DNA from 4 places in the Streptomyces sp. 4N124 genome. Region 2 is predicted to be linked to each of the others. Evidence: riboswitches for the same ligand, from Rfam matches in the RefSeq annotation. Region 2 holds a riboswitch; each other region holds the start of a gene.
What was found. A riboswitch is a leader RNA that binds a small molecule or an ion and turns the genes downstream of it on or off. The one in region 2 is predicted to bind cobalamin.
Positions count from the first base shown of each region.

Region 1: linked by a shared signal. The riboswitch ahead of ACTWQO_RS38005 (FecCD family ABC transporter permease) and the one ahead of ACTWQO_RS07255 (ribonucleoside-diphosphate reductase subunit alpha) in region 2 are both predicted to bind cobalamin.
Region 3: linked by a shared signal. The riboswitch ahead of ACTWQO_RS39105 (prenyltransferase/squalene oxidase repeat-containing protein) and the one ahead of ACTWQO_RS07255 (ribonucleoside-diphosphate reductase subunit alpha) in region 2 are both predicted to bind cobalamin.
Region 4: linked by a shared signal. The riboswitch ahead of metE (5-methyltetrahydropteroyltriglutamate--homocysteine S-methyltransferase) and the one ahead of ACTWQO_RS07255 (ribonucleoside-diphosphate reductase subunit alpha) in region 2 are both predicted to bind cobalamin.

Region 1 covers NZ_JBQQBS010000055.1:30,817-38,220, reverse strand. The annotation lists gene ACTWQO_RS38045 (Fur family transcriptional regulator) at 1-151, shown strand, start outside; gene ACTWQO_RS38040 (isoprenyl transferase) at 191-1,024, opposite strand; gene recO (DNA repair protein RecO) at 1,059-1,805, opposite strand; gene ACTWQO_RS38030 (DUF1266 domain-containing protein) at 1,832-2,446, opposite strand; gene ACTWQO_RS38025 (hypothetical protein) at 2,471-2,686, opposite strand; gene ACTWQO_RS38020 (hypothetical protein) at 2,683-2,889, opposite strand; gene ACTWQO_RS38015 (helix-turn-helix domain-containing protein) at 3,006-3,839, shown strand; gene ACTWQO_RS38010 (DUF397 domain-containing protein) at 3,821-4,009, shown strand; cobalamin riboswitch at 4,007-4,131, shown strand; gene ACTWQO_RS38005 (FecCD family ABC transporter permease) at 4,179-5,231, shown strand; gene ACTWQO_RS38000 (ABC transporter ATP-binding protein) at 5,231-5,998, shown strand; gene ACTWQO_RS37995 (ABC transporter substrate-binding protein) at 6,011-7,003, shown strand; gene ACTWQO_RS37990 (hypothetical protein) at 7,136-7,404, shown strand, end outside.
Region 2 covers NZ_JBQQBS010000005.1:179,554-186,957, forward strand. The annotation lists gene ACTWQO_RS07240 (DUF3311 domain-containing protein) at 80-334, shown strand; gene mctP (monocarboxylate uptake permease MctP) at 331-1,962, shown strand; gene ACTWQO_RS07250 (GNAT family N-acetyltransferase) at 2,059-2,562, shown strand; cobalamin riboswitch at 2,616-2,744, shown strand; gene ACTWQO_RS07255 (ribonucleoside-diphosphate reductase subunit alpha) at 2,867-5,212, shown strand; gene ACTWQO_RS07260 (ribonucleotide-diphosphate reductase subunit beta) at 5,212-6,225, shown strand; gene ACTWQO_RS07265 (GlxA family transcriptional regulator) at 6,444-7,404, shown strand, end outside.
Region 3 covers NZ_JBQQBS010000058.1:59,484-66,887, reverse strand. The annotation lists partial or broken gene ACTWQO_RS39135 (class III lanthionine synthetase LanKC N-terminal domain-containing protein) at 1-786, opposite strand, end outside; gene ACTWQO_RS39130 (ferredoxin) at 1,146-1,379, opposite strand; gene ACTWQO_RS39125 (aldehyde dehydrogenase) at 1,384-2,841, opposite strand; gene ACTWQO_RS39120 (MBL fold metallo-hydrolase) at 3,019-4,047, shown strand; gene ACTWQO_RS39115 (nuclear transport factor 2 family protein) at 4,074-4,517, shown strand; gene ACTWQO_RS39110 (phosphotransferase) at 4,507-5,169, opposite strand; cobalamin riboswitch at 5,218-5,344, shown strand; gene ACTWQO_RS39105 (prenyltransferase/squalene oxidase repeat-containing protein) at 5,464-6,675, shown strand; gene ACTWQO_RS39100 (SCO2322 family protein) at 6,672-7,328, shown strand; gene ACTWQO_RS39095 (energy-coupling factor transporter transmembrane component T) at 7,378-7,404, shown strand, end outside.
Region 4 covers NZ_JBQQBS010000011.1:32,419-39,822, forward strand. The annotation lists gene ACTWQO_RS13815 (carbohydrate ABC transporter permease) at 1-233, opposite strand, end outside; gene ACTWQO_RS13820 (carbohydrate ABC transporter permease) at 230-1,141, opposite strand; gene ACTWQO_RS13825 (extracellular solute-binding protein) at 1,149-2,447, opposite strand; gene metE (5-methyltetrahydropteroyltriglutamate--homocysteine S-methyltransferase) at 2,667-4,988, opposite strand; cobalamin riboswitch at 5,140-5,366, opposite strand; gene ACTWQO_RS13835 (SpoIIE family protein phosphatase) at 5,365-7,242, opposite strand; gene ACTWQO_RS13840 (class I SAM-dependent DNA methyltransferase) at 7,285-7,404, opposite strand, start outside.

The DNA of each region.
Region 1 (7,404 bases), on a different contig from region 2:
CTGCCGCGTCTGTGGCAAGGCCGTCGAGGTCGAGGGCCCGGCGGTGGAGAAGTGGGCGGACGCGATCGCCGAGGAGCACGGGTACGTCAACGTGGCGCACACGGTGGAGATCTTCGGCACCTGTGCGGAGTGCGCGGCGGCCAACGGGTAACGCACCTGGGGCGCCCCGCACGGGACGCCCCAGAGCCGTTCACTCCTGCCTGCCCTCCATGGCCAGCAGTTCCTCGTTGGGGATCGCACCGCCGAACCGCCGGTCCCGCGAGGCGAACTCCAGGCACGCGCGCCACAGGTCACGCCGGTCGAAGTCCGGCCACAGCACATCCTGGAAGACCATCTCGGCGTAGGCGCTCTGCCAGAGCAGGTAGTTGGAGGTGCGCTGCTCGCCGCTGGGGCGCAGGAAGAGGTCCACGTCCGGCATGTCCGGGTAGTACAGGTACTTCGCGAAGGTCTTCTCGTTGACCTTGGACGGGTCCAGCCGCCCGGCCTTCACATCCTCCGCCAGCGCCTGCGCGGCGTCCGCGATCTCCGCCCGCCCGCCGTAGTTCATGCAGAAGTACAGGGTCAGCTTGTCGTTGTCCTTGGTCTGCTCCTGGGCGATCTGGAGCTCCTTGGCGACCGACTTCCACAGCTTGGGCATCCGGCCCACCCAGCGCACCCGGACACCCAGTTCGTCGAGCTGGTCGCGGCTCTTGCGGATGAAGTCGCGGTTGAAGTTCATCAGGAAGCGCACCTCGTCGGGCGAGCGCTTCCAGTTCTCGGTGGAGAAGGCGTAGAGCGAGATCGCTCCGACGCCCATCTCGATGGAGCCCTGCAGCACGTCGAGCACGCGCTCGGCGCCGACCTTGTGGCCTTCCGTGCGGGGCAGCCCGCGCTCCTTGGCCCAGCGTCCGTTCCCGTCCATGACGATCGCCACATGGCGGGGGATCAGCTCGCCAGGGAGCTTCGGCGCGCGGGCACCGGACGGGTGCGGTTCCGGTGTCTTGTACTCGCGGCGCTGGCGCCCCAGGAACCCGCGTACGGCCATGTGTTTCTCGTCTCCTCGCTCCGTGCCGGTTTCGCTACTTCTCTACGTACCTGAGTGAGCGCAGCCCGCGCTCCAGGTGCCAGTGCAGGTAGGCGGAGACCAGCCCGCTGCCCTCCCGCACATACCGCGGCTCGCACGCGTCCGCGGTCTCCCAGTCTCCCGTAAGCAGCGCGCCGAGGAGGTCCAGGGTCTGCGGCGAGGGTACGACGCTCCCGCCCACCCGGCAGTCGACGCAGACGGAGCCTCCGGAGGCCACGGAGAAGAACCGGTTCGGCCCGGGCAGCCCGCACTTCGCGCAGTCGCTGAAGCTGGGCGCGTACCCGTTGACGGCGAGCGAGCGGAGCAGGAAGGCGTCCAGGACGAGGTGGGAGGCGTGTTCGCCCCGGGCGAGCGTGCGCAGGGCGCCGACGAGCAGCAGATACTGCTGGACCGCCGGCTCGCCCTCGTGGTCGGTGAAACGCTCGGCGGTCTCCAGCATGGCCGTCCCGGCGGTGTAGCGGGCGTAGTCGCTCACGATCCCGCCACCGTACGGAGCGATCGTCTCGCTCTGTGTGCACAGCGGCAGCCCGCGCCCGACCAGCTCACTCCCCCGCGCGAAGAACTGCACATCCACATGGGAGAAGGGTTCGAGCCGCGCCCCGAACTTCGACTTCGTCCGCCGCACCCCGCGGGCCACGGCGCGTACCCGCCCGTGACCGCGGGTGAGCAGGGTGATGATGCGGTCCGCTTCGCCCAGCTTCTGCGTCCGCAGCACGACCCCGTCGTCCCGGAAGAGACTCATGGGTTCATTCTCGCGTACGCCCTGGGTCAGCGGGTGCGGTCGGGGTGACTGATGGTGTCCCAGGGGGCGAGGTTCCAGGGGCTGGTCTTGTTCGCCGGGTCCAGCAGGCGCCTCAGATGCGCGTCGGACGCCGCCTGCGGGGCGAGGAAGGCGGCGTCCGGCGTGCCCTGGAGTCCGTCCCGCCACACCATCCGCCCGAGCAGATAGTGGTCGGCGTACTCGTTCCAGGAGGCGTACGACCGCACGACCGCCGGGACAAGGCTCTTCAGCGCGGTCCAGGCCTCGTACTCCGAGATCATCCCGCAGCCGAAGCCGCGCCGGGCGATGTCGACGTACAGGGCGGCGTCCCAGGCCATCGGCTCGACGCCGAGCAGCCGGTACGCCTGCACCCGGTATCCGGTACGCGCCAGCCCGCCGAGCCGGCCGACCAGTTGCTCGCGCGAGGTGATCTCCCACTGGTCGGCCAGCCACCGCCGGGCTCTGTCGTCTTCGATCCGCTTGAACGGATACAGAGTCGTCCGCGAGGCGTCCCGGTCCCGGCTCACCGGCGCGCTCAGCGAGACCATCCACAACTGATGCATGGTGAGCGGAACGGGGTACTTGCGCTCCGCCTTCGGCTTGAGCCGGTCCCATATCGCCATGGCGGTGCACCCTAATTCACGCCGTCAAGGCACCTCACCCCGACTGCGGGCGTTGGCGTACGCCGTCGCCGCGCTGAGCCGCTCGGCCGGGGTGGCCCGGCGCACCGCGCCCGGCTCCGCGTCCCACTCCCTGCCGCCGCCGTACGGTCTCAGCTGGACATAGGGCCCCTCATGCCCCATGACGATGCCGAGCCTCCCGTTGCGGGTGTCCACGACATACGACCCGACCGGCGGCCTCACCGCAGAACCGCCGTGAGTCGCTGCGCGGCCTCCACGGAACAGCGGCCCAATTCGACGAGCGGACAGGGCGCCTCCCGCGCGAGACTTGCCGGGTCGATCCGCAGGGACGGCAGAATGATTCCTGCGTTTTTCAATGCTGCCCGCAATTCCTTCACTGCTTCCTCCGCCTCTTCGACGCAGAGCGCCGAGTGCTGTGCCTTCACGTGGTTCCCCTCCCTTTTCGGGTTTTACGCTTCGCAACTCAAGGGTGGCGCACCACATCTACACTCGGCAGGAGTCTGTGCTCTACAAGTGCGGGGCAGTACAAGGGGGTTGAACTGTGGCCAACGGTTCACGTCAGGCGGCATGGGAGTTCTTCGGCACGGAACTGAAGCGGCACCGGGAGGACAGGGGGCTCACTCAGGTCGAGTTGGGGGCGCGCGTCTTCGTCTCGGGCGCCTATATCGGGCAGTTCGAGCAGGCGATTCGAAAGCCGCAGTTGGATATCGCCCAGCGGATTGATGAGGTACTGCAAACCGACGGTATTTTCGAGCGGGCGTGGCGGAAGCTCATCGACGACAAACGGTATGCCGATTACTTTGCGGCCGTCGTGGAACTGGAACGGACGGCAACGAAGATTGCGGAGTTCGCGCCCACTGTGGTGCCGGGCCTGTTGCAGACGGCCGCCTACGCGCGGGCGGTCACCATCGCGGCCAACCCGTTCGTCACCGACGAGTACGTGGAGGAGAAAGTTACGGCCCGCCTGGAGCGCCAGCACATCCTCAAGGACGCTACAAGGCCGGAGTATTGGGTGATCCTGCATGAGGGCGTGCTGCGCAGCCCGGTGGGCGGCCCGGAGGCCATGGCCAAGCAACTGGAGCACATCGCGGCACTGATGCGCGAGCGCAAGGTGTGGGTGACTGTTGTGCCGTTCGCGGCTGGAGCGCATGCGTCGATGGGCGGGTCCCTGAAGCTCATGGAGTTCGAGGACGCACCGCCGGTCGCCTATACAGAGACGGAGTATTCGGGAACGCTCATCGACGACCCGGCCATGGTGAAGCGCACCCAGCGCACATACGATCTGCTCAGGGGCGCCGCACTGTCGCCGTCGGCGTCCCTGGCCCTGCTCGAATCGGCGGCTGAGGACTTCAGACGATGCGCGAGTACGACCTGAGCAACGCCCACTGGCGCAAGAGCAGCTACAGCAACGGCCAAGGCGGCGACTGCGTCGAGGTTGGCGACGAAATCCCCGGCGTCGTACCGGTCCGCGACAGCAAAGTCGCCGACGGCCCCGTCATCCTCCTCGGCGCCACCGCCTGGGCGGCTTTCATCCGCGCCTGCTAGTCTCCCCGAGCCTCCTGCGGGGGAAGTCCGGTGAGAGTCCGGCGCTGACCCGCAACGGTGTGTGCGTGGCCCCCTGGGGCCGACGCGCAAGCCCGATTACCCGCAGGCGGTTTGCCAGCCCATTGACCGCTCGCCGAGGACTGCGAGCCGAGGCGAAGGACCGCCGAGCGTGCGCCCCTCTCCAGGCCGAACACCTGTGCCGCTGTTGGTTGCTGCCCTCGCGATCCTGCTCCTCGTCTCCCTTGTCGCCGGCGTCGGGCTGGGGGCCGCCGGAGTCGGCTGGGGCGACGTCATCCGTTTCCTCGGGGCCGGGTTCACCGGCGGAACCATCCACGCCGCGGACGTGGCGTCGTACACGATCGTCTGGGAGATCCGGCTGCCGCGTGTCGTGCTCGCCGCAGTCGTGGGGGCGGGGCTCGCGACGGTCGGGGTGGCCGTGCAGGCGATGGTGCGCAATGCGCTGGCCGATCCGTTCGTGCTGGGGATCTCGTCCGGTGCCGCTGTGGGGGCCAACGCGGTCATCCTGCTCGGGGCGTTCGCGGGGCTCGGGGTGTGGGCGCTGTCGGTGTCGGCGTTCTGCTCGGCGCTGGTCGCGATGGCGATCGTGTACGCCGTCGCCCGTTCCGCGACGCACGGGCTGACGCCGCTGCGGCTGATCCTGACCGGGACGGCGCTGGCGTACGGCTTCGAGGCGCTGACCACCGTGATGGTGTTCGGCGCGGCCAGGGGCGAGGCGGCCCGGTCGGCGATGATGTGGCTGCTGGGGAGTCTGGGCGGGGCGACGTGGCCACGGGTGCCGATCGCCGCCGTGACCGTCGTCGCCGGGTGGGTGTGGCTGCGGTGGCGGGCGGAGGCCCTGAACGCGCTGGCGATGGGGGACGAGACGTCGGCGACGCTGGGCGTGCAGCCCGGGCGGTTGCGGCGGGAGTTGTTCCTCGTCACGGCGGCTGTGACCGGGACCGTGGTGGCGGTCAGCGGGGCGATCGGGTTCGTCGGGCTGATGGTGCCGCATGTCGTACGGATGCTGGTGGGCGCTGATCACCGGCGGGTGCTGGCCGTCGCGCCGCTCGCCGGGGCCGTACTGCTGGTGTGGGCGGATGTGCTGTCCCGGCTGCTGCTGGCGCCCGCGGAATTGCCGGTCGGGGTGATCACTGCGGTGGTCGGCGTCCCGGCCTTCCTGCTGCTGATGCGGCGCGGCGGCTATGCGTTCGGGGGGCGCTGATGCGGCTCGATGTGGAGGGCGTGACGGTCGAGGCGGCCGGGAAGCGGCTCGTCGACGAGATCAAGCTCACCGTGGACAGCGGGGCGTTCGTGGGGCTCGTCGGGCCCAATGGGAGCGGGAAGTCGACGCTGCTGAGGTGCGTGTACCGGGCGCTGCGGCCGGCTGCCGGGGTCGTACGGCTGGACGGGGACGACGTACACACGCTGGATCCTCGCGCCGCCGCGCGGCGCCTCGCCGCGCTGCCGCAGGAGTCGTCCTCGGAGTTCGACTTCACCGTCGCCGAGGTGGTCGGGATGGGGCGGCTGCCGCACCGGGACCGTACGGCGGCCGAGGACCGGGCGATCTGCGCGGAGGCGATGCGGTCCACCGGCGTGGACCATCTGGCCGACCGTGGCTTCCTGGCCCTGTCGGGCGGGGAGCGGCAACGCGTGCTCATCGCACGGGCGTTGGCCCAGCGCCCCCAGGTGCTGGTCCTTGACGAACCGACCAACCACCTCGACATCGCCCACCAGTTGGACGTGCTGTCCCTGGTCCGGGCAAGCGGCCTGACGGTGCTGGCCGCGCTGCACGACCTCAACCTGGCCGCCGCGCACTGCGATCTGCTGTACGTCGTCTCGGCGGGCCGGATCGTCGCAGCCGGGCCGCCGCACGACGTCCTGCGCCCGGACCTGCTCGCCGAGGTGTTCGGCGTGCGCGCGCATCCCGTCCGGCATCCGGAGACGGGTGCCGTGCAGTTGCTCTTCGACCTTCTCCCGCCGTCGGATTAAGGAACTCCCCGCATGCGTAAGCCCGTTGTTGCCGCCACTCTCTGCCTCGCCGCCCTCGCCACGGGCTGCGGTGCCGAGGTCGAGCCCTCGCCGGACTCGAAGGCCGCGGCGTCCGTCACCCTCACCAACTGCGGGCGCAATGTGACATACCACAGGGTCCCGGAGCGGGTCGTCACCAACGATGTCGGGATCACCGAGCTGATGTTCGCGCTCGGCCTGGAGGACCGGATGGCCGGGTTCGCGATGCCCGACGACAAGGGAGACCTGGACGCGGTGCCGTGGAAGGACGGCTACGACAAGGTGAAGTGGCTGTCGAAGGACCAGCTCACCAAGGAGAACGTCCTCGACGCCCGCGCCGACTGGGTCTTCGCCGGCTGGAACTACGGCTTCCGCGAGGACAGCGACTTCACCCCGGACGCCCTGCGCAAGCTCGGCATCTCCTCGTACATCCTCACCGAGTCCTGCCGCAACGGCCGTACGGAGACCTCGCGGGGCATCATGCCGCCGCTGGACGCGCTGTACGAGGACCTCACCAACCTGGGCAAGCTGTTCGGCGTGGAGAAGCGGGCGGCGGCGCTGATCTCCGGCTTCAAACGCGAGGTGGCGGAGGTGAAGGCCAAGGCTCCGTCCGATTCCCCCAAGGTCTTCCTCTACGACAGCGGCGAGGACCAGCCCTTCACCTCCGGCCGCTACGCCGCGCCCGACCAGATCATCAGCGAGGCCGGCGGCAGCAACGTGATGCACGACCTCAAGGACTCCTGGACGACGGTCGGCTGGGAGACCGTGGTGGAACGCAACCCCGACGTGATCGTGATCTGCGACTACGGGGACGTGAGCGCGGAGCAGAAGAAGAAGTTCCTGCTGTCCTACGCCCCGCTGCGGAATGTCTCCGCCATCAAGCACAAGCGGATCTTCACCCTCGACTACGTCGACCTGGTGGAGAGTCCGCGGAACCCGTCCGCGATCGCCCGCCTCGGGGAGTACCTGCGGACGACGACGCCCTGACCCGGAGGCCGGGACCGGTCCCGGCTCGCCCGTGGTCGAATCTGCGCCCGTCAGCAGTACAGGTCACGGAACGCGGAGAGTCGGATGAGAAGTCGAAGTCCGGTACGTGCAGGTGTCGTCGCTCTGGCTGCAGTGGCTCTGTTGGCCGCGTGCACCTCAGGCTCGTCCGGGGACGGCGACAGTCCGGAGGCCTCCGGCTCGCCCACCCGGAAGGCCCTCGACCTCAGCGGCGATCCACGGGCTGCGGCGCCCTTGGCGTTCGACAGCAAGGCGGCGCATGTCCTGCCGACGGGCCCGAAGGGCTTCCCTCCCCTCAGCCTGTACGGGCGTGCGGCCTGGCTCACGCACGCGTCCGGCCTGACGATGTACAACCTGGCCACGGGCAAGGCCGTCACCGACAT
Region 2 (7,404 bases):
GGACTTCCGCTTTCGCGACACCGTGACCTAGATTGCCTGCGCGTTACACAGGTGATCAGTGAGGGGACGGAGCCGCGGGATGTCACAAACATCGGAAGTGAACAGAGGGACGGTGACACCCGCCAGGGTCGTCATCGCGCTCTGCCTATTCGCGCCCTTCGTGGCGATGTTGTGGGTGGGTTCGTACGCGAAGGAGGACCCGGCCTTCATCGGCATCCCGTTCTTCTACTGGTACCAGATGGCCTGGGTGGTCATCTCCACCGTGCTGACGATGGTCGCGTACAAGCTGTGGCAGCGTGACCAGCAGGCACGCAAGGGGGGTGCCGGAAAGTGAAGGACGGCGTGAACGGCGTCGCACTCGCCGTCTTCATCCTCTTCTTCGTGGCCGTCACGGTCATGGGCTTCATGGCCTCGCGCTGGCGCAGGGCCGAGAACGAGCAGACCCTGGACGAATGGGGCCTGGGCGGGCGCTCGTTCGGCACCTGGATCACCTGGTTCCTGCTAGGCGGCGACCTGTACACGGCGTACACCTTCGTCGCCGTACCGGCGGCGATCTACGCGGCGGGCGCGGCCGGCTTCTTCGCGGTGCCCTACACGATCCTCATCTACCCGATGATGTTCGTCTTCCTGCCGCGGCTGTGGTCGGTCTCGCACAAGCACGGCTACGTCACCACGTCGGACTTCGTCCGGGGCCGCTTCGACTCCAAGGCGCTGTCGCTGGCGGTCGCCGTCACCGGCATCCTCGCCACGATGCCGTACATAGCGCTCCAACTGGTCGGCATCCAGGCTGTGCTGGACGTGATGGGCGTCGGCGGCGGCGAGGACACCAACTGGTTCATCAAGGACCTGCCGCTGCTGATCGCCTTCGGCGTGCTGGCCGCGTACACGTACTCCTCGGGTCTGCGGGCCCCGGCGCTGATCGCGTTCGTGAAGGACGCGCTGATCTACATCGTCATCGCGGTCGCGGTCATCTACATCCCGATCAAGCTGGGCGGCTTCGACGACATCTTCGCCAAGGCGAGCGCCGCGTTCAGCCAGACCAACCCGGCGACGGGCGCGCCACGCGGTGCGACGGTCCCGGGTGACGCGAACCAGTGGACGTACGCGACCCTGGCCCTCGGCTCGGCCCTCGCACTGTTCATGTACCCGCACTCGGTGACGGCCGTGCTCTCCAGCCGCAGCCGTGACGTCATCCGCCGCAACTCCACGATCCTGCCGCTGTACTCGCTGATGCTCGGCCTGCTCGGCCTGCTGGGCTTCATGGCGATCGCGGCAGGAATCAAGGTGGAGAACGGCCAGTTGGCGATCCCGCAGCTGTTCGAGACCATGTTCCCCGACTGGTTCGCGGGTGTGGCCTTCGCGGCGATCGGCATCGGCGCGCTGGTGCCGGCGGCGATCATGTCCATCGCGGCGGCCAACCTCTTCACCCGCAACATCTACAAGGACTTCATCAAGCCGGACGCCACGCCGGCGCAGGAGACCAAGGTCTCCAAGCTGGTGTCCCTGCTCGTGAAGGTGGGCGCGCTGGTCTTCGTCCTGACCATGGACAAGACGGTCGCGATCAACTTCCAGCTCCTCGGCGGCATCTGGATCCTCCAGACCTTCCCGGCCCTGGTCGGCGGCCTCTTCACCCGCTGGTTCCACCGCTGGGCCCTGCTCGCCGGCTGGGCGGTCGGCATGATCTACGGCACAGTCGCCGCGTACGGCGTCGCCTCCCCGACCCAGGACCACTTCGGCGGCTCCAACAAGGAGATCCCCGGCATCGGCGAGATCGGCTACATCGGCCTGACGGCGTTCGTCCTCAACCTGGTCGTGACGGTCGTCCTCACCTTCGCACTGAAGGCGATGAAGGCCCCCGAGGGCGTGGACGAGACAAGCCCGGCGGACTACACGGGCGAGGCAGGCGACCCGGGAGTCAAGACGGAACTGCCCCCGGCGACGGCGGCTGCAGCGCCCCATTAGGGGCGCGGGGAACTGCGCGACCAGCCACGACGAACCCGCAGCGGGCCGCCGAAATCAAGCACTACGGCGGCCCGCTCTTCATGCACACTCACCTGCATGGACATAGTGATCCGGCCCGTAGAACCCACCGAATACGAAACCCTCGGCGACATCACAGCCCAGGCCTACCTCCAGGACGGCCTCCTGGCCTTCGGCGAGAGCGACTCGTACCTGAGCGAACTGAAAGACATCGCGAAGCGCGCCGCCGCGGCCGACGTCCTCGTGGCCACACAGGGCGACCAACTCCTGGGCGGAGTCACCTTCGTCCCCTCCCCCGGCCCCATGGCCGAACTCGCCCGCCCCGGAGAGGCGGAGATCCGCATGCTCGCCGTAGCCCGGGCGGCCCGCGGCAGAGGCGCCGGAGAAGCCCTCGTGCGAGCCTGCGTCGACCGGGCGAGGACCGCGGAGCGCACCGCCGTCGTCCTGTCGACCCAGCGCACCATGCTCGCCGCCCACCGCATCTACGAGCGCCTCGGCTTCACCCGCGCCCCGGAACGCGACTGGAACCCGATCCCGGAGCAGCCCGAGTTCACTCTCCTCACTTATGAGTTGACGCTCTGAAGCCGATGGCGACACAACATATGGGGGTGCTACTCCCGCCCGGCACAAGATGTATGCTCATGCTCGCTGTCGCCGCAGGGGAATCCGGTGCGAATCCGGAACTGTCCCGCAACGGTGTACTCATGCGTGTTCATACACGTATGGGAGTCAGTCCGAGGACCTGCCGACAGCGCGCCCGGCCACTCGGCCGGTGCGCCCGACGTCCGGGCCTCGTGGAATGGGCCGGTGGGCGCGACGCCATGTGCGCTCGTGTGCTGCCCCCTGCCCTCCGCAAGGCCCCGTGCCGAGCGAGGGAGAGCCCCACGTGACCATCGCGCCAGCCGAACCGGCCTCAGCGATCCAGGACACCGACGGACCGGGAACCGCACTGCTGCGGACCCTGACCGAGCTGACCGCCGACCTCCCCGACGCCGACCCCGGCCGGGTCGCCGCCGCCGCGCTGCGCGGCAAGTCGGCCCGGGCGGACGAGTCGGAGTTGCGCGAGCTGGCCACCGATGCCGCGGCCGGCCTCATCTCGGAGGACCCCGCGTACTCCCGGCTGGCCGCCCGTCTCCTGACGATCAGCATCGCCGCCGAGGCAGCCTCGCAGGGCGTCACGTCGTTCTCCGAGTCGGTCGCCGTCGGTCACCGCGAGGGCCTCATCGCCGACCGCACCGCCGAGTTCGTACGGCTGTACACGGCCCGCCTGGACCACCTGATCGACCGTGAGGCCGACGACCGCTTCGGCTACTTCGGCCTCCGCACGCTCCACTCCCGCTACCTCCTCCGGCACCCGATCACCCGCAAGGTGATCGAGACGCCCCAGCACTTCCTGCTGCGCGTAGCCGCCGGTCTCGCCGAGGACGACACGGTCCGCTCCGTCGACGAGGTCGCCGCGCTCTACGCGCTGATGAGCCGCCTGGACTACCTCCCCTCCTCCCCCACCCTCTTCAACTCCGGCACCCGGCACCCCCAGATGTCGTCCTGCTACCTCCTCGACTCCCCCAAGGACGAGCTGGACTCCATCTACGACCGCTACCACCAGGTGGCCCGTCTCTCGAAGCACGCGGGCGGCATCGGCATCGCCTACTCCCGCATCCGCTCCCGCGGTTCACTGATCCGCGGCACGAACGGGCACTCCAACGGCATCGTCCCGTTCCTGAAGACCCTGGACGCCTCGGTCGCCGCCGTGAACCAGGGCGGCCGGCGCAAGGGCGCGGCGGCGGTGTACCTGGAGACCTGGCACTCCGACATCGAGGAGTTCCTGGAGCTGCGCGACAACACCGGTGAGGACGCCCGCCGTACGCACAATCTGAACCTCGCGCACTGGGTCCCGGACGAGTTCATGCGCCGGGTGAACGCGGACGGGGTGTGGTCCCTCTTCTCCCCCGCCGACGTGCCCGAACTGGCCGACCTGTGGGGCGAGGAGTTCGACGCCGCGTATCGGAAGGCGGAGGCCGCAGGGCTCGCGCGCAAGACCATCCCGGCCCGTGACCTGTACGGCCGCATGATGCGTACCCTCGCGCAGACCGGCAACGGCTGGATGACCTTCAAGGACGCCGCCAACCGCACCGCCAACCAGACCGCCGAGCCCGGCCATGTCGTCCACTCCTCCAACCTCTGCACGGAGATCCTGGAGGTCACGGACGACGGCGAGACGGCGGTGTGCAACCTGGGGTCGGTCAACCTCGGCGCGTTCGTGAACAACGGGGACATCGACTGGGAGCGGCTGGACGAGGCGGTCCGCACCGCCGTCACCTTCCTCGACCGCGTCGTCGACATCAACTTCTACCCGACCGAGCAGGCGGGCCGCTCCAACGCCAAGTGGCGCCCCGTCGGGCTCGGCGCGATGGGCCTCCAGGACGTCTTCTTCAAGCTGCGCCTGCCCTTCGACTCACCCGAGGCCAAGGCCCTGTCCACCCGTATCGCCGAGCGCATCATGCTGGCTTCGTACGAGGCCTCCGCCGACCTCGCCGAGCGCAACGGGCCCCTCCCCGCCTGGCAGAAGACCCGTACCGCCAAGGGTGTCCTGCACCCCGACCACTACGACGTCGAGCTGACCTGGCCCGAGCGCTGGGCGGCCCTGCGGGAACGCATCGCCGAAGTCGGCCTGCGCAACTCGCTGCTCCTGGCCATCGCGCCCACCGCGACCATCGCGTCCATCGCCGGCGTGTACGAGTGCATCGAGCCGCAGGTCTCCAACCTGTTCAAGCGGGAGACGCTGTCGGGCGAGTTCCTCCAGGTCAACTCCTATCTGGTGCAGGAGCTGAAGGCGCTCGGCGTCTGGGACGCCCGCACCCGCGAGGCGCTGCGTGAGGCGAACGGCTCGGTGCAGGACTTCGCCTGGATCCCCGGGGACGTACGACGGCTCTACCGCACGGCGTGGGAGATCCCGCAGCGCGGACTGATCGACATGGCCGCCGCCCGGACCCCGTTCCTGGACCAGTCCCAGTCCCTGAACCTCTTCTTGGAGACGCCGACCATCGGCAAGCTCTCCTCGATGTACGCGTACGCCTGGAAGTCCGGGCTGAAGACGACGTACTACCTGCGCTCGCGCCCGGCGACCCGGATCGCCCGTGCCGCACAAGCCACTGTCCCCGTTCAGGCGGCCGCAGAAGAAGCCGTCGCCTGCTCCCTGGAAAACCCCGAGTCCTGCGAGGCCTGCCAGTAATGACCACCCGTAACCAGCATCTCCTCGACCCGGGCTTCGAGCTGACCCTGCGCCCCATGCGCTACCCCGACTTCTACGAGCGCTACCGGGACGCCATCAAGAACACCTGGACCGTCGAGGAGGTCGACCTCCACTCGGACGTCACCGACCTCGCCAAGCTCACGCCCGCCGAGCAGCATCTGATCGGCCGCCTGGTGGCGTTCTTCGCGACGGGTGACTCGATCGTCGCCAACAACCTGGTGCTGACGCTGTACAAGCACATCAACTCCCCCGAGGCGCGGCTGTACTTGAGCCGTCAGCTCTTCGAGGAGGCCGTCCACGTCCAGTTCTACCTGACGCTGCTGGACACCTACCTCCCCGATCCGGAGGACAGGGCCGCCGCGTTCGACGCCGTGGAGAACATCCCGTCCATCCGCGAGAAGGCCGGGTTCTGCTTCAAGTGGATCAACGAGGTCGAGAAGCTGGACCGCCTGGAGACACAGGCCGACCGGCGCCGCTTCCTGCTCAACCTGATCTGCTTCGCCGCGTGCATCGAGGGCCTGTTCTTCTACGGGGCCTTCGCGTACGTCTACTGGTTCCGCAGCCGGGGTCTGCTGCACGGCCTGGCGACCGGCACCAACTGGGTGTTCCGCGACGAGACGATGCACATGTCCTTCGCGTTCGACGTGGTCGACACGGTCCGCAAGGAGGAGCCGGAGCTCTTCGACGACCAGCTTGAGCAGCAGGTCACCGACATGCTGAGGGAGGCCGTCGAGGCCGAGCTGCAGTTCGCGCGCGACCTCTGTGGTGACGGCCTCCCGGGGATGAACACGGAATCGATGCGGCAGTACCTGGAGTGCGTCGCCGACCAGCGGCTCAGCCGCCTCGGCTTCGCTCCGGTGTACGGCTCCGAGAACCCCTTCTCCTTCATGGAGTTGCAGGGGGTTCAGGAACTCACCAACTTCTTCGAGCGGCGTCCTTCGGCGTACCAGGTGGCGGTGGAGGGCACCGTCGACCTGGACGAGGACTTCTGAGTCTTACGTTCCGCCTCCCTCAGTTGTCGGTCGATCCGGCGGTCGTGGATCGCCCCCACGAGCGCCGGACCGCCGAGCATGGAGAAGAGGATCACGAGGGCCATGAGTTCGAGGAATGTGTTCATGCGGTAAGTCTCGTACTGGCAAGACACTCCTGACAGTGGCAGGACTGCCGGACACCCTCGAATTACTGCCAGCGGCAGTGGCACACTGGCAGCATGCTCAAAAACGTGGCCGTCGCCCTGCTCGACGGCGTTCATCCCTTCGAACTCGGTGTGGTCTGTGAGGTCTTCGGCCTCGACCGCAGCGACGAAGGGCTGCCGGTGTACGACTTCGCGGTCGTCTCGGCGGAGGGCCCCGCGCTGCGCACCCATGTCCCCGGGTTCACGGTCTCCACGCCGTACGGGCTCGAGCGGCTCGACGAGGCCGACCTGATCGCCGTACCGGCGGGCAGCGACTACATCGGCCGGGACTATCCGGACGAGCTGCTCGACGCCCTGGTCAGGGCCACGGACCGGGGTGCCCGGGTGCTCAGCGTCTGCTCCGGCGTCTTCGTCCTCGGTGCCGCCGGGCTGCTCGACGGGCGGCGGTGCGCGGTGCACTGGCGGCAGGCGGACGAGCTGGCCCGGCGCTTCCCGCGCGCGATCATCGAGCCCGATGTGCTGTACGTGGACGAGGACCCGGTGATCACCTCGGCGGGCACGGCCGCCGGCATCGACGCCTGTCTGCACATCGTGCGCAAGGACGAGGGGCCGGAGGTCGCCAACGCCATCGCCCGGCGCATGGTCGTACCACCGCACCGGGACGGCGGGCAGGCCCAGTACATCGAGCGGCCGCTGCCCCGGTCGCAGTGCGACACGGTCGGCGAGGTGCTGGTCTGGATGGAGGAGCACCTCGACGAGGAGGTCACCGTCGAGCAGCTCGCCGCGCGGGCGCACATGTCGCCGCGCACCTTCGCCCGCCGCTTCCAGCAGGAGACCGGCACGACTCCCTACCGCTGGATCCTGCGTCAGCGCGTGCTGCTGGCCCAGCGGTTGCTGGAGGCGACGGACGAGACGGTGGACGCGATCGCGGCCCGCACCGGGTTCGGTACCGCGGCCGCGCTGCGCCATCAGTTCGTACGGTCGATCGGGACGACCCCGCAGGCCTACCGGCGCACATTCCGGGGCCCCGAAGCGG
Region 3 (7,404 bases), on a different contig from region 2:
GACCTGCTCGCCGGTACGCACATCGGTGCCGGCGTAGACCCCGCCCCCGTTGGAGAAGTGCAGCGCCCGTTCGATGCGGTACGGCAGGTCGTGGGTGGTGGTGGCGTTCCGGGCGTCGAGGTGCGGGCGCAGGAACTCCGGGAGCGGCACCCACTCGGGGGGCCGGAAGGCGGGGTCCCGGCGGTCGGGGACCAGCCGGCCGTCCGGGTCCTCGACGGCGGGGACGACGACGCCGTTCTCGTCGACGCAGTGGCGTTCGGTGAAGCCGCCGTAGCGCACGTACAGCGGGCCCTCGTTCCAGCGCAGATCGCTGAGGATGCCGGGTCCGGGTTCGCCGGCCAGCAGGTCGCCCAACTCCTGGAGGATCCGGTGGAGTTCGGTCTCGTCCGCCGGGTAGAGGGTGGCGAACTTGCCGCTGTCGCCGCGGCCGGCGTACTTGGAGTTGCGCAGGAGCAGCGGCTGGGCGCCGGGCACGAACTTGAAGGGGATGCCGCGCGGTACGCAGTAGTCCCACAGCCTGGCGGCGGTCTTCTCGGCGTTGTCGAGGCAGGCCGAGACGTGGATCTTCCAGCCCTGGCTCGGGAGCCCGGGGCACGGCGTGCCGTGCTCGTCGACCGGGGCGAGCTGGAGCCAGTCACCTGAGGTGAAGCTCGTCCAGCCTTCTGCGACCGGCCGCTGCGCGGCCTCGAAGCGGGCGGCGGTACCGCTGGCGACGGCGGACAGACGGTCCGGTGTCTCGTAGAAGATCCGGTCGGCGAGACAGTAGATCTCGTAGCGCCTGTCCATCGGCCCTCCTCGGAGGCGGCGTGGATTCGAGAGTTCCACGCCGTCCGGCGAGGCGGACAGTCGCACATGTCATGAATCCGCCATGCGAAATGCACGGGTCCGGACACATGAATGACCTACGAGACGGGTTCCCTTCGCCGGTATGACCCGGATCAGGTGACTGGGGGTCGCCTTCCGGTCGTCCGACTACTACGACCTTCCGGCCTCTCAGCCCGACCGTCGACGTCGGCACCGGCGGTGGCCTCTGCCTGCCGCCAGAGTCGGCTACTCCGGTTGGACTCCCTCACTCGTCCCGTAGGCCTACAACCAGGATAAAACGCTCAGGGCGCTATGGAACCCCCTGAATAGAAATTTTCCGACTAATCCTCCGGCGGAAACACCGGCTCCCCGCTGCCCAGCAGGGTGATCATGATCGCCTCCACCGGGCAGCTCTCCGCCGCCTCCAGGATCTGTTCGTTGGCGTCCGTCTCGGGGTCGACGGGGTGGGACTGTCGTCCGGGGTCGAGACGGAAGCCGTCCGGGGCGTGGTGGATGCACTGGGCGGAGCCGATGCAGATGGAGCGGTCGACCTCGACCTGCCAGCGGTCGCCCATGTCGCTACGCCTCCCAGCCCGCCGGGAGATGGATCATCTTGTGTTCGAGGTACTCGCCGTAGCCTTCCGGCCCGAACTCCCGGCCCAGCCCGCTGTTCTTGTAGCCGCCGAACGGGCCCAGCATGTCGAGGCTGAAGGTGTTCACCGAGTACGTGCCGGTACGGACCTGTCGCGCGACCTCGATGCCGTGCTCGACGTCCGCCGTCCACACGCTGCCGGACAGCCCGTAGTCGGAGTCGTTCGCGATCTTCAGGGCCTCGTCCTCGTCGCCGTAGGGGAGGAGGCAGATCACGGGCCCGAAGATCTCCTCCCGGGCGATCCGCATCGAGTTGTCGACATCGCCGAAGAGCGTCGGCTCGACGTACCAGCCGCGCTCAAGCCCCGCCGGACGCCCGCCGCCCGTGAGGATCTTGGCGCCCTCCTCCTGGCCGATGCGGATGTAGTCGAGGTTGCGCTGCTGCTGGCGCTTTGCCACCAGCGGGCCGACCTGGGTCGCCGTGTCCAGCGGGTCGCCGACCACCAGCGCGCCCGCGGCGGCGGCGAAGGCCTCGGCGAACTCGTCGTAGCGGGAGCGTGGCAGCAGGATGCGGCTCTGGGCGACGCAGGCCTGCCCGTTGTTCATCCAGGCGGCGGGGACGATCCCGGCGACCGCTGTCTCGACGTCCGCGTCCGGCAGCACGACGGCCGCCGACTTGCCGCCCAGCTCCAGCGTCACGCGGGTGAGGTTGCGCGCGGCGACCTCCATCACGCGCTTCCCCGCGGCGACCGAGCCGGTGAAGGCGACCTTGTCGACGCCGGGATGCCCGACCAGGTACTCGCTGACCTCGCGGTCGGCCGGCAGGATCGACAGCACGCCCTCCGGCAGCCCGGCATCCTTCGCGATCTCGCCGAGGATGTACGCGTCCAGCGGCGACTCGGGCGACGGCTTGAGGACGACCGTGCAGCCGGTGAGCAGCGCGGGCGCGAGCTTGGCGGCGGCGACGAACTGCGGGACGTTCCAGGGGACGACGGCCGCGACGACCCCGACGGGCTCGCGGCGCACGAGGATGCGGCCGAGCACGCCGGTGCGCGTCTCCTCGTACACATAGTCCCGCGCGACCGTGATCGCCGCGTCCCACACCATCATCGCGCCGAGCGCCTGCGCGAGGACGCTCCAGGAGTACGGCGATCCGTTCTCGGAGGAGATCACGCGGGCGATCTCCTCGTGCCGTACGGCGATCGCGTCCTTGATCCGGGTGACCACCGCGATCCGCTCGTCCAGCGACATCCGCGGCCAGGGTCCCTCGTCGAACGCGGTGCGCGCGGCGGCGACGGCCCGGTCCACGTCGGCCGGCGACGCGTGCGGCACGCGTCCGATGACCTCTTCCGTATGCGGCGAGATCACCTCGATGACATCCTTGCCCAGGGGGTCGGTCAACTCCCCGCCGATGAACAGCTGTCCGTGTTCCACGAGCTCGGTCATGGCCGACTGCCTCCCGCGAGCTGACTCTGCCGGTTCTGACGCTTCATCAGATACGAGAACTGATACCAGTTCCATTCCGAGGAGTCCACGGATCTCACACCACCGGGACGGATGACTCGGGCTACCTTCGGAACTCGTTCTAGTTATAGTGGCCGGGAGACGGCGATGGGGGAGCTCATGGCGCAGGTGTCCGATCACGGCGGTGGCGTGCGGTCGATCCAGGTCCCCATCCCCGACAACCCCCTCGGGCACACGCTCGTGTACGTCGTCGACACCGACCGCGGACCGGTTCTGATCGACACCGGCTGGGACGACCCGACGTCGTGGGACACGCTCGCCGACGGGCTCGCGGCATGCGGGACTTCACCGGCCGGCATTCACGGCGTGGTCATCACGCATCACCACCCCGACCACCACGGCCTGTCCGCCAAGGTCCGTGAGGCGTCCGGTGCGTGGATCGCGATGCACGAGGCGGACACGGCACTCGTACGACGGGCCCGCTCGACCGGTCCCGGGCGCTGGGCCTCGTACATGACCGGCAAACTCACCGCGGTCGGCGCCCCCGAGGAACACATCGCGCCCCTGCGCACCCCACGCCTCCGCTCCGGCGTCCCCGGCCTCTCCCCCGCCCTGCCCGACCGCGAGATCGTCCCCGGCGAACTCCTCGACCTCCCCGGCCGCCGCCTGCGCGCGATCTGGACGCCGGGCCACACACCGGGCCATGTATGCCTGCACCTGGAAGAGGAACACCCCTCCCAACTCCCGGGCCACGGCCGCCTGTTCTCCGGCGACCACCTGCTCCCCGAGATCACCCCGCACATCGGCCTGTACGAGGATCCCGACGACGCCACCGTCACCGACCCCCTCGGCGACTACCTCGACTCCCTCGAACGCGTGGGCCGCCTGGCCCCCGCCGAGGTCCTCCCCGCCCACCAGCACACCTTCACCGACGCACCCGCCCGCGTACGGGAGTTGCTCACCCACCACGAGGACCGCCTCACCAGCCTCCTCACCCTCCTCGCCGAACCCCTCACCCCCTGGCAACTCGCCGTACGCATGGAGTGGAACCGCCCCTGGGACCAGATCCCGTACGGCTCCAGGAACATCGCCGTGTCGGAGGCGGAGGCCCATCTGCGCAGGCTGGTGAAGCTGGGACGGGCGGAGGCGGTGACGGGGACGGATCCGGTGGCGTATGTGGCGGTGTGAGCTGCCGGCGTGCGTAGGTTTGGTTGATGACCATGGATGACCTTCTGGCTGCCGAGCGCGCCTGTGAACGCCTGATCATCGACTTCGTCCACCGCCTCGACCTCGGTGAACCGTCGTCCGTCGCCGACCTGTTCACCGAGGACGGCAGGTGGGAGTGGCCGGAGGGCGAGCGGCTGATCGAGGGACGGGACGCATTGCGGGAGTACTTCTGCTCCCGCCCCGCCGACCGACTGTCCCGCCGCATGATGACCAACATCCTGGTGACGGTGACCTCCCCGGACGCGGCGACCGCAACCTCGTACTTCACCACCCACCGCATCGACGGCCACAAGGGCGGCATGGCACCGGCGGGTCCCCCGGTCCAGGTCGGCCACTATGAAGACGCCTTCCGCAGGTCCGCCGAAGGCACCTGGCTGCTGGCCTCCCGGACCCTCTTCCTCGCCTTCGCCGGGCCGACGCCTAGAGCATGAGCGACCGGATCAACGCCTCTGCGTCGCCGAGGAGTTCGACCTCCCGAAGGCTCATCGTCGGGTTGGCCGCGCGCCGTCGCCGGGCCTCTGTCAGGGCGTCCTCCGTGAGGTGGGAGGGGTCGGTGAGGAGGGCGGTGAGCAGGGTGGTGGCGGGGGCGGCGAGGGGGGTGTCGGCGACGGCGACCTGGGCGAGGATCGTCGACGAGATGGCCCAGTCCAGCGCCGGGTCGCCCTCCTCCGTGTTGGTCCAGTCGATCACTCGGGGGCCGTCGGCGGTGAGGATGACGTTCTCGGGGTGCAGGTCGAGGTGGAGGATGCGGGCCGTCTCGGAGCGGCGGGCGGGGATGGTGTGCAGGTCGCGGAGGAGGCGGGCGAGGATTGCGCCGGCCTGCTCCGGACCCAGCGAACCGGCGACGCACGCCTCCAGCATCGTCGGGCCCGACAGGCGTTCCATCACCAGGTCGGTACGTGAGGAGTCGGACAGGCGCACCTGCGGGACCGGGTAGCCGTACGCGCGCACGTGCTCCATCACGGCGCCCTCGGCCGCCGCGTTCCCCCACCCCTGCCGGCTGCGGCGCAGGACCCACGCCGCGTCGATCTCGTACACGTCGGCGTCACGGCCGGAGCCGAGCAGTCTCCCCGGTGGCTGCATGCGCCGAACCTAGCCCGGCGCACAGCCGCCCCTCAGCCGTTCGCGTACGGGCCGGTAGAGTGGGCAGGTCGTCATCACACCCGTACGGGGGGAAGCCGGTGCAAATCCGGCGCTGACCCGCAACCGTGAACCGGTCGTCGAAAGCCGGTGAGCCGGACTGCCCCGTGCGGATCGTGACCGGCTCAGGTGTACCGGCAACCGGCCGGTGCACGGCACCGTCGAGGTATACGGAGCCGAGCCGCCCGGGGTGTCCCGTGCTGCCCGGCTCCCTGCAGGGAGAGGCACCCGCCGATCATGAACGTCCGCCGCAGCGCCGCGGTCCTGGCCGCCCTCGTCGCGATCGGCGCGGCCACGCCCGCCGTCGCCGCCCCGTCCCCCTCCCCGTCGGCAGCGGTACCGGACGGGCTGTACGGCAGCACCGACCCGACGTACGACGGTGTCTGGCGCCAGTCACTGGCCCTGATCGCGCAGATCAAGTCGGACGTGAAGCCCGCGGCCCAGGCCATCGACTGGCTGCTCGGGCAGCAGTGCGAGAACGGGGCGTTCGCGGCCTTCCGCGCCGAGCCCGCCAAGGCCTGTGACGCCAAGGTCATGGTCGACACCAACAGCACGGCCGCCGCGGCCCAGGCCCTGTCCCTGGCCGGTGACGGCGATCACATGGACGTCGCCGTGAAGGCGGCGCAGTGGCTGAAGTCCGTGCAGAACAAGGACGGCGGCTGGGGCTACACCCCCGGCGGACCCAGCGACGCCAACTCGACCTCCGTCGCCATCGGCGCCCTCAACGCCACCGGCCAGGACCCCGATACCGCGGTGACCGGCGGCAAGTCGCCCTACGACGCCCTGCGCGAGCTGGCCCTGCCGTGCGCCGACGGCGGCGCCTTCGCCTACCAGCCGGACAAGAAGGGCAAGCTGACCGCCAACGCGGATGCGACGGCGGCGGCCGTGGTCGGCATGAAGGGCATGAGCATGGAGTCGGCGAAGACCGCCGCCGACACGGACCTCACCTGCGCCGACGCCACCCGACCCACCCCGGACCAGGCCGCCGCCAACGGCGCGTCCTACCTGGCCGAGACGGTACGCAAGGACGGCTACCTGAAGTCCGCGCTCGCCGGCGCCGAGGACCAGCCCGACTACGGCAACACCGCGGACGCGGTCGTCGCCCTCGCCGTGACGGGCGGCCCGAAGGCGGCGCAGAAGCCGCTGACCTGGCTCAAGCAGAACTCCGCGGCCTGGGCCAAGCAGAACGGCCCCGCCGCCTACGCCCAGCTGATCCTCGCCGCCCACGCCACAGGCACCGACCCCCGCGACTTCGGCGGCACGGACCTGGTCAAGCAGCTCAACGCGACGGGCCCGGCCCCGCAGACCACCGACCAGGCCGCCGCGCCCGCCGAGGAGAGCGACGACGACTCCTCCTCCAACGTCTGGTGGATCGTCGGCGTCGGTCTCGTCGCCGGTATCGGCATCGGCTTCCTGCTCAGCGGCCGCACCAAGAGGCAGCAGCGGTGAGGCTCCGCCGTGCCGCGGCCCTGCTGCTGACGTTGCTCGTCCTGGCCCTGGGCACCGGGCAGGCGCAAGCCGTCGGCTACCGCTACTGGTCGTTCTGGGACCGGGACGGAAACACGTGGACGTACGCCACGCAGGGCCCGTCCACCGCAGTCCCCTCCGACGGCGACGTCCAGGGCTTCCGCTTCGCCGTGAGCGAGGACTCGGCAGACGCGACCAAGCCCCGCGGCACCGCCGACTTCGCCTCGATCTGCGCCAACACCCCACCGAAGGACGGCAAGAAGCGGATCGCCCTGGTCCTCGACTTCGGTACGGCGACGGACGCGCCCCGACGAGAAACCCCACCACAGCCCCGTAGGGCTTGCGCGGTGGTCTCCCCCGACGCCACCACCGCCGAGGCCCTGGCCACGGTCGCCAAACCCCTCCGCTACAACACCAACGCCCTCCTCTGCGCCATCGCGGGCTATCCGAAGACGGGGTGCGGGGAGCCGGTGACGAGGGAGAACAACAGCACCTCGAAACCGACAGAGACAGAGGGCAAGGCAGAGGGCAAGAAGGACGGCGGTCCGTCGGTGGGACTGCTGGCGGGCGCGGGGGTGGTGGCCTTGCTGGGCGCAGCGGCGGTGTGGCAAGCAAGGCGGCGCCGGAATGGCTAGTCGCCAATCTGCGGAGCCTGCGGGCAGTCGTGCCGCTGGGGCGGCACGGGTGGGCGCAGGCGGCACCCGGCCAGCG
Region 4 (7,404 bases), on a different contig from region 2:
AGCCGTACGAAGTTGTCGAAGGTGACGTCGTGGGGGAGCCAGGCGCCGGGGTCGGAGCGGATCTCGTCGAGACTGCGCAGCGAGCCGCTGATCACCCAGAGGAACGGCAGCATCGTGAGCAGCGCGCACAGCACCAGCGCGCCGTACAGCAGCGGCCGGGAGACGGACCGACGGCGCACGGCGATCCGGCCGGTGGTCAGGTGAGCGTCTTCGAACGCGGCGACGGCGGTCATGTGCGGGACCTCAGCAGTCGGAACTGGACTAGACTCACCACGGCCACGAGCACGAGCATCACGAAGGACGCGGCGGACGACATCCCCAACTCCCCCGCCCCGAACTGGTGGTAGGTGTACAGCGCCACGGACTCGGTGGAACCGAGCGGGCCGCCGTCCGTGAGCAGATACGGCTCGTCGAACACCTGGAGGAAGAAGACGGTCAGCAGCACCGAGACCAGCAGGAGGGTGGGCAGCAGCAGTGGCAGGGTGATGTGCCTCAACTGCCGCCACCGGCCCGCCCCGTCGAGCGCGGCGGCCTCGTACACGTCTCGGGGAATCGCCTGCAGACCGGCGAGGAACAGCACCATCGCGATGCCGAAGTTGCGCCAGATGCCCAGCAGGATGACCACGGGCATGGCCAGGTTCGGGTCGTCCAGCCAGTTCGGTCCGGCGAAGCCGACGGCGCCGAGCACCTTGTTGACGGTGCCGCCGTCGTTGAAGGCGTACTGCCAGATCAGGGCGACCGCCACGACGTTGGTGACGACCGGTGCGAAGAAGACCGTGCGGAACACTCCGCGCAGTCGCCGGATGCCGGAATTCAGCGCCAGGGCCAGCGCGAACCCGGTCCCCATGGTCAGCGGCACGCCGACGGCCACGAAGACGGCGGTGTTCACGAGGTCCCGCAGGAAACTCTGGTCCCGGAACAGCCGGAGATAGTTCTCCACACCCGTGAAGTCGACCGCGAACGGATGCCGCAGATCCGTGCCCCGCAGATCGGTGAGGCTGAACCCGAGCGCGGCGACGGTGGGGAGCGCCGTGTAGAGCAGGAAGACGACGGTGAACGGTGCCAGGAACAGCCAGGCGACAGCCGTTCGCCGGGCGCCGCCGCCCCGGCGGCGGCGCACGTTGACGATGCCGGTGGTCATCCGTGGATCACTCCGCACCGGTGCCGACGCTCTCGGCGTACGCCTGCACGTTCGCGGCGGCCTTCTCCGCGCTCTCCGTGCCCTTGGCCACGGCCTCGATCTCCTTGCCCAGCCGGGTCGCTACCTGCTGCCAGGTGGTCACCTGGGGGAACGCCCGGGTGTTCTTCATCTGCGTGAAGAAGGCGTCCAGCAGCGGCTGGTCCGCGATGGCCGGGTCGTCCCAGGCGGAGATGACGGCCGGCAGCGAGCTGTATGCCTTGTACTGCGCGACCTGGGTGCTCGGCTCCGCGAGGTGGCGGACGAACTTCCAGGACGTGTCCGCGTTGTCGCTGTCGGCGAGTACGCCCCAACTGCCCCCGGCGGAGAAGGAGGCGCCGCTCGAGTCCCCGGCCGGCAGGGGCGCGGTGGCGACGTGGGACGCCGTCCAGCCGTCGTTGCCCGCGGCCTTGTCGAGCTGGCCGATGACCCAAGGGCCCGTGATCATCGAAGCGGTCTTGCCGGAGGTGAAGTACGGCTGGGCGTCCAGGAAGGTGGGCGTGCTGGTGTCGGCGGCGCCCGAGGTGAAGAACGACGCGTTGTACTTGATCGCCTCGGCCATCTCCGGTGTGTCCAGGGTCCACTTGCCGTCGGAGGAGAACAGCGAGCCGCCGGCCTGCCAGGCGTACATCGCGACGTCCTGGCCGTTGAAGTTGTCCCAGCCGATGTCGGCCCCGAGGCCACGTACCGCGCCGGCGTCCTGCATCGCCTTCAGGAAGGGAACCGTGTCCGTCCATGTCGTCGGCGCCTTCACGCCCGCCTTGTCGGCGAGGTCGGAGCGGTAGACGAGCGCGTAGGTGTAGGCGTACCAGGGGACCGTATAGGCCACGTTCTTCGCGACACCGGCGTCCCAGAGACTCTTGAAGAAGCTGCCCTTGTCGACGAGTCCGTCCGGCACGGGCCGCAGGATCGACGGGTCGAGGAACTGCGCCTGCGACTCGGGGAAGAACTGGGCGACATCGGGTCCCTTGCCCGCCGCGACCGCCGACTGGAGCTTGGTGTAGTACTCGCCGTTCGGGATCAGCGTGAAATTGACCTTGACGTCGGGGTTGTCGGCCTTGAAGGGCTCGATGACCTTCTCGAGCACATCGGCGTCGCCCTGGGCGGCCCAGACATCGACGCTGCCGGTGGCCGGAGAGTCGTCGACGGGCTCGGCGGTGCCCGTCGCGGCGGTGTCACCGCCGCGCCCGCAGCCCGCAAGGGCGAAGGTGCAGATGAGCGCTATACCGGCGGTCAGCCGAAGGGCGCCGCGGCGCAGGGAATGGGGCACGCGGGGGCTCCTGTCTCCTGAAGGCACTGAGGGCAGAGGTGCGATTCCAGGAAGGTATGGAGCGCGCATTTCGGCCAAGTGGCGCACCCGTCACGAATAATTTCGGAACTTGTAGCGAAATCCATTCGTCCCGATATGCGCATTCACCTCTGCTGCGGGGTCGTGCGCTGAACCCGGCCGGGGCGCGCGGTGCGGCCCCGGCCGGTGGGAGGCAGGTCGTCAGGGCGTGGGCAGTTCGGCGCGGACCGTGTGGGCCGCGGCGACCAGGTTCTCCAGCGAGGCACGGGTCTCCGGCCAGGCGCGGGTCTTCAGGCCGCAGTCGGGGTTGACCCACAGCCGGTCGGCGGGGATCGCCTTCAGGCCGGTGCGCAGGAGTTCGGCCGCCTCCTCGGCGCTCGGCACGCGCGGGGAGTGGATGTCGTACACGCCGGGTCCGGCCTCGCGCGGATAGCCGTGGCCGGCGAGTTCGCGGGCGACCTGCATATGGGAGCGGGCCGCCTCCAGGCTGATGACGTCCGCGTCGAGGTCGTCGATGGCCTGGACGATGTCGCCGAACTCGGCATAGCACATGTGGGTGTGGATCTGCGTGTCCGGGCGCACGCCGCTGGTGGTGAGGCGGAACGCCTCCGTGGCCCAGGCCAGGTAGGCGCGGTGGTCGGCGGCGCGCAGCGGCAGGGTCTCGCGCAGGGCCGGTTCGTCGACCTGGATCACCGAAGTGCCCGCCGCCTCAAGGTCGTTCACCTCGTCGCGAAGCGCCAGCGCGACCTGTCGGGCCGTCTCGCCGAGCGGCTGGTCGTCGCGGACGAAGGACCAGGCGAGCATGGTGACCGGGCCGGTGAGCATGCCCTTGACGGGGCGCGAGGTGAGGGACTGGGCATACGTCGTCCAGCGCACCGTCATCGGCTCGGGACGGGAGATGTCGCCGGCCAGGATCGGCGGGCGGACGTAGCGGGTGCCGTAGGACTGGACCCAGCCGTGCTGGGTGGCGAGGTAGCCGGTGAGCTGCTCGGCGAAGTACTGGACCATGTCGTTGCGTTCGGGCTCGCCGTGCACCAGGACGTCAAGCCCGGTCTTCTCCTGGAAGGAGATCACCTCCTGGATCTCCGCCCTGATCCGCTCCTCGTAGCCGGCCGTGTCGATCCGGCCCGCTTTCAAGTGCGCGCGTGCCGTGCGCAGTTCGCCGGTCTGCGGGAACGAGCCGATGGTGGTGGTCGGCAGTGGCGGCAGGCCGAGGTGGGCCCGCTGGGCGGCGGCCCGCTCGGCGTACGGCTGGGAGCGGCGGGCGTCGGCCGCGGTGACGGCCGTGGCGCGGTCCCGTACGGCCGGGTCGCGGGTGATGGGGGAGTGGGCGCGGGAGGCCAGGTCGGCGCGGTTGGCGGCGAGTTCGGCGGTGATCGCGTCGGTGCCGTGGGCGAGGCCCTCGGCGAGGGTGACGATCTCGGCGGTCTTCTGCCGGGCGAAGGCGAGCCAGCGCAGGATCTGCGGCTCGATGTCCCGCTCGGCCGCCGTGTCGAGGGGGACGTGCAGCAGGGAGCAGGAGGCCGCGACGTCGACCCGATCGGCCAGGCCCAGCAGGGTGCCGAGCGTGGCGAGCGACGCCGACAGGTCGTTGACCCAGATGTTGCGGCCGTTGACCACGCCGGCGACCAGCCGCTTGCCGGGCAGCCCGCCGACCGCGGCGAGGTCGTCCAGGTTGGCGGCGGCGGCCTCGGTGAAGTCCAGCGCGAGCCCGTCGACCGGGGCCTTGGCCAGCACCGGCAGCGCATCGCCGAGCCGGTCGAAGTACGAGGCGACCAGCAGCCTCGGCCGGCCGGTGAGGGCGCCGAGATCCCGGTACGCCCGCTCGGCGGCGCCCAGTTCGGCCGGGGTGCGGTCCTGGATGAGGGCGGGCTCGTCCAGCGGCACCCACTCGGCGCCGGCGGCGCGCAGGTCGGCGAGGACCTCGGCGTACACCGGCAGCAGCCGGTCGAGGAGGGTGATCGGGTCGAAGTCGGCGGCCACGCCGGGTGCGGGCTTGGCGAGCAGGAGGTAGGTGACGGGGCCGACCAGGACCGGTCGGGCCGCCGTCAGTCCGAGGGCGAGGGCTTCCTTCAGCTCGGTGACCTGCTTGGCGGAGTTCGCGGTGAACACCGTGTCCGGGCCCAACTCCGGCACCAGGTAGTGGTAGTTGGTGTCGAACCACTTCGTCATCTCCAGCGGCGCCACGTCCTGGGTGCCGCGCGCCATGGCGAAGTAGCCGTCCAGGGCGTCCGCTTCGACTGCGGGCCGGTGCCGCTCGGGGATCGCGCCGACCATGACGGTGGTGTCGAGGACGTGGTCGTAGTACGAGAAGTCACCGGTCGGCACCTCGTGGATGCCGGCCCCGGCCAGTTGCCGCCAGTTGCCGCTGCGCAGTTCGGCGGCGGTGGCGCGGAGGGCGTCGGCGGTGACGCGGCCCTTCCAGTAGCCCTCGATCGCCTTCTTCAGTTGCCGGTGCTGTCCCTGGCGGGGGTAGCCGTACACGGTGGCCCGTGCTGCCGCGGCTGCGGGCTTGCCTGTCACGGAGATCTCCTTCGCGAGATGAATCCCTGAGATCCCGGAGACGGGACGAGAACGCGAAGGGTGACCAACCGGACGGCAACGGCCACTGGCCGTTCGCTCGGTGGTACGCCGACCCGCCCTCGAGGTCACCGGGATGTCCGCGCACGAGTGGTTCGCGCACGGGCAGTTGGCAGGTCTTCGGACTCACGGGCACGTCTCGTCGTCGTACGAGGAGACATCTACTGGCCGTCGCTTCCCAGGGCCGTTTCATGGACCCAGTGCGTATGACGGCGGTCGTTCCCGTTCACCGCTGCGGGGCAGTCCCGGAATTTCACCGGGTTCCCTCTTGCGACGCATCCCGCCTGGCTGACGGGGCGAACCAGCTGCGTCGGCCAGCTTAACCCGCGGGAGGCAGTTGCTGCTCGAACCACACAACCTTGCCCGTACTCACCCGAGTTGCTCCCCAGCGCTCTGCCAGCTGGTCGACCAGGAACAGCCCGCGCCCGCCCTCGTCGCTGAGCCGGGCGTGCCGCATCCTCGGCACCGCGGGTGAGTCGTCGCCGACCTCGCAGCGCAGCACGTCCGTGCAGAGCAGCCGCAGGGTGATCGGGCGGGAGGCGAAGCGCACGGCGTTGGCCACCACCTCGCTGACCATCAGCTCGGTGGACTCCAGCAGGTCGTCGAGGTCCCAGCCGTGCAGGGTCCTGCGGGTCAGCCGGCGGGCCTGGCGCGCGGTCTGCGGGCGCGGAGCCATGTACCAGTAGGCGACGGTCTCCGGCAGGATGCCCTCGAACCGGGCCGCGAGCAGCGCGATGTCGTCGTCCCGGCCACCGGCGCCCAGGGTGCCGAGCGCCTGGTCGCACAGGTCTTCCAGGGTCGGCGGCGCGGATTTCGGGCCGGTCGCGCGCAGCCGGCCGCACAGCCGCTCCACGCCGGTCATGACGTCCGAGTCGCGGGACTCGACCAGGCCGTCGGTGTACAGCAGCAGCGTCGCCCCGGTCGGCGCGTGTGTCTCGACGGACTCGAATCCGCCGCTGCCGACACCGATCGGCGCTCCGGGCGGGACGTTCAGCACCTCCACGGTGCCGTCGGGACGCAGCAGCACCGGCGGCAGGTGGCCGGCGCTGGACACGATCAGCCGGTGCAGTACGGGGTCGTACAACGCGTACAGACAAGTCGCCGTGTGCTCGCTGCCCAAGCGCCCCGCCTGCTCGTCGAGGTGGTGCAGCACCTCGTCCGGCGGCAGATCGAGCCCGGCCAGGGTCTGCACGCTGGTCCGCAGCTGGCCCATGATCGCGGCCGAGGTCATGGAGTGGCCCATCACATCGCCGATCACCAGGGCCACGCGGTTGCCGGGCAGTGGGATCGCGTCGTACCAGTCCCCGCCGACCTGCGCGGTCCGCGAGGCCGGCAGATAGCGGCTGGCCAGCCGGACCCCGGGCGGCTCCGGCAGCGACGGCGGGAGCATCGTGCGCTGCAACGTGTCCGCGACGGATGCCTCACGCTCGTACAGCATCGCCTTGTCCAGCCCGAGGGCGGTGTGGGTGGCGAGCTGGGAGGCCACCAGCAGGTCGTCGCCGGTGAAGTCGGGCCGGTCGCGTCCGCGGATCAGGACGACGCTGCCCAGGGCGTGGTTGCGGCCGTGCAGCGGGGCGATGATCAGCCGTCGCCCGGGGGGTGTCGACCAGGGTATGTGCACCCTCCCGAGCAACTCGGCCGCCGCCGAGGCGACGCCCGGGTCGTTGCCGAACACCGGCCGTCCGTCCTGCAGCAGCTTGGCGAGCAGTCCGGTGGCGGCCGGGTGTACGACCTCGGCCGCCTGGAGGGGGTGCGCGCTCGGCGCGGGTGACTCGGCGCCCTGGCCGGCGGGGACCCGAAGGGAAGCATGGTCCACGGTGTGCAGCCGCAGGATCTTGGGGGCCGCGCCGATCTCGTCGCCGACCGGCAGGGGAGCGTACAGGTGGACGAACGCCGTGTCGGCGAACGCCGGGACGGCCGCGCGGCACAGCTCGTACAGCGTCTCGTCGAGGTTCATGCCGCGGGCGATCTGCCGGGTCGCGGCGTCGAGATAGCGGAGCCTGTCGGTCTGCGGCGGGGTGACGTCCGGTCCGTCGCCCGGTGCGCGTCCGGCGGGAGCGTCCGCGGCCGGCGGGCGCACGGTCACGCCGCGGTTCTCGGAGCCGGACGGCTGCGGCCGACGCATGACAGCGGCGAGGTCCTGCGCACCGGGCGCAGGGTCCCCGGTGTCGTCACCGGTTCCGAGCTGCTTCGTCATGCGTGTCCTTCCGGGCGTGCGGCCCGCGCCCCAGCGAGCGGATCAGGAGCCGTCGGGCGTGCGCCGGCAGTGCAGGAAGATCTGTACCTCGGGCTGGATGTCGGCGACCGCCGGAGCGTAGGTGTACGAGGACTCGTCGCCGATCTCGAAGCCCGCCGTCTC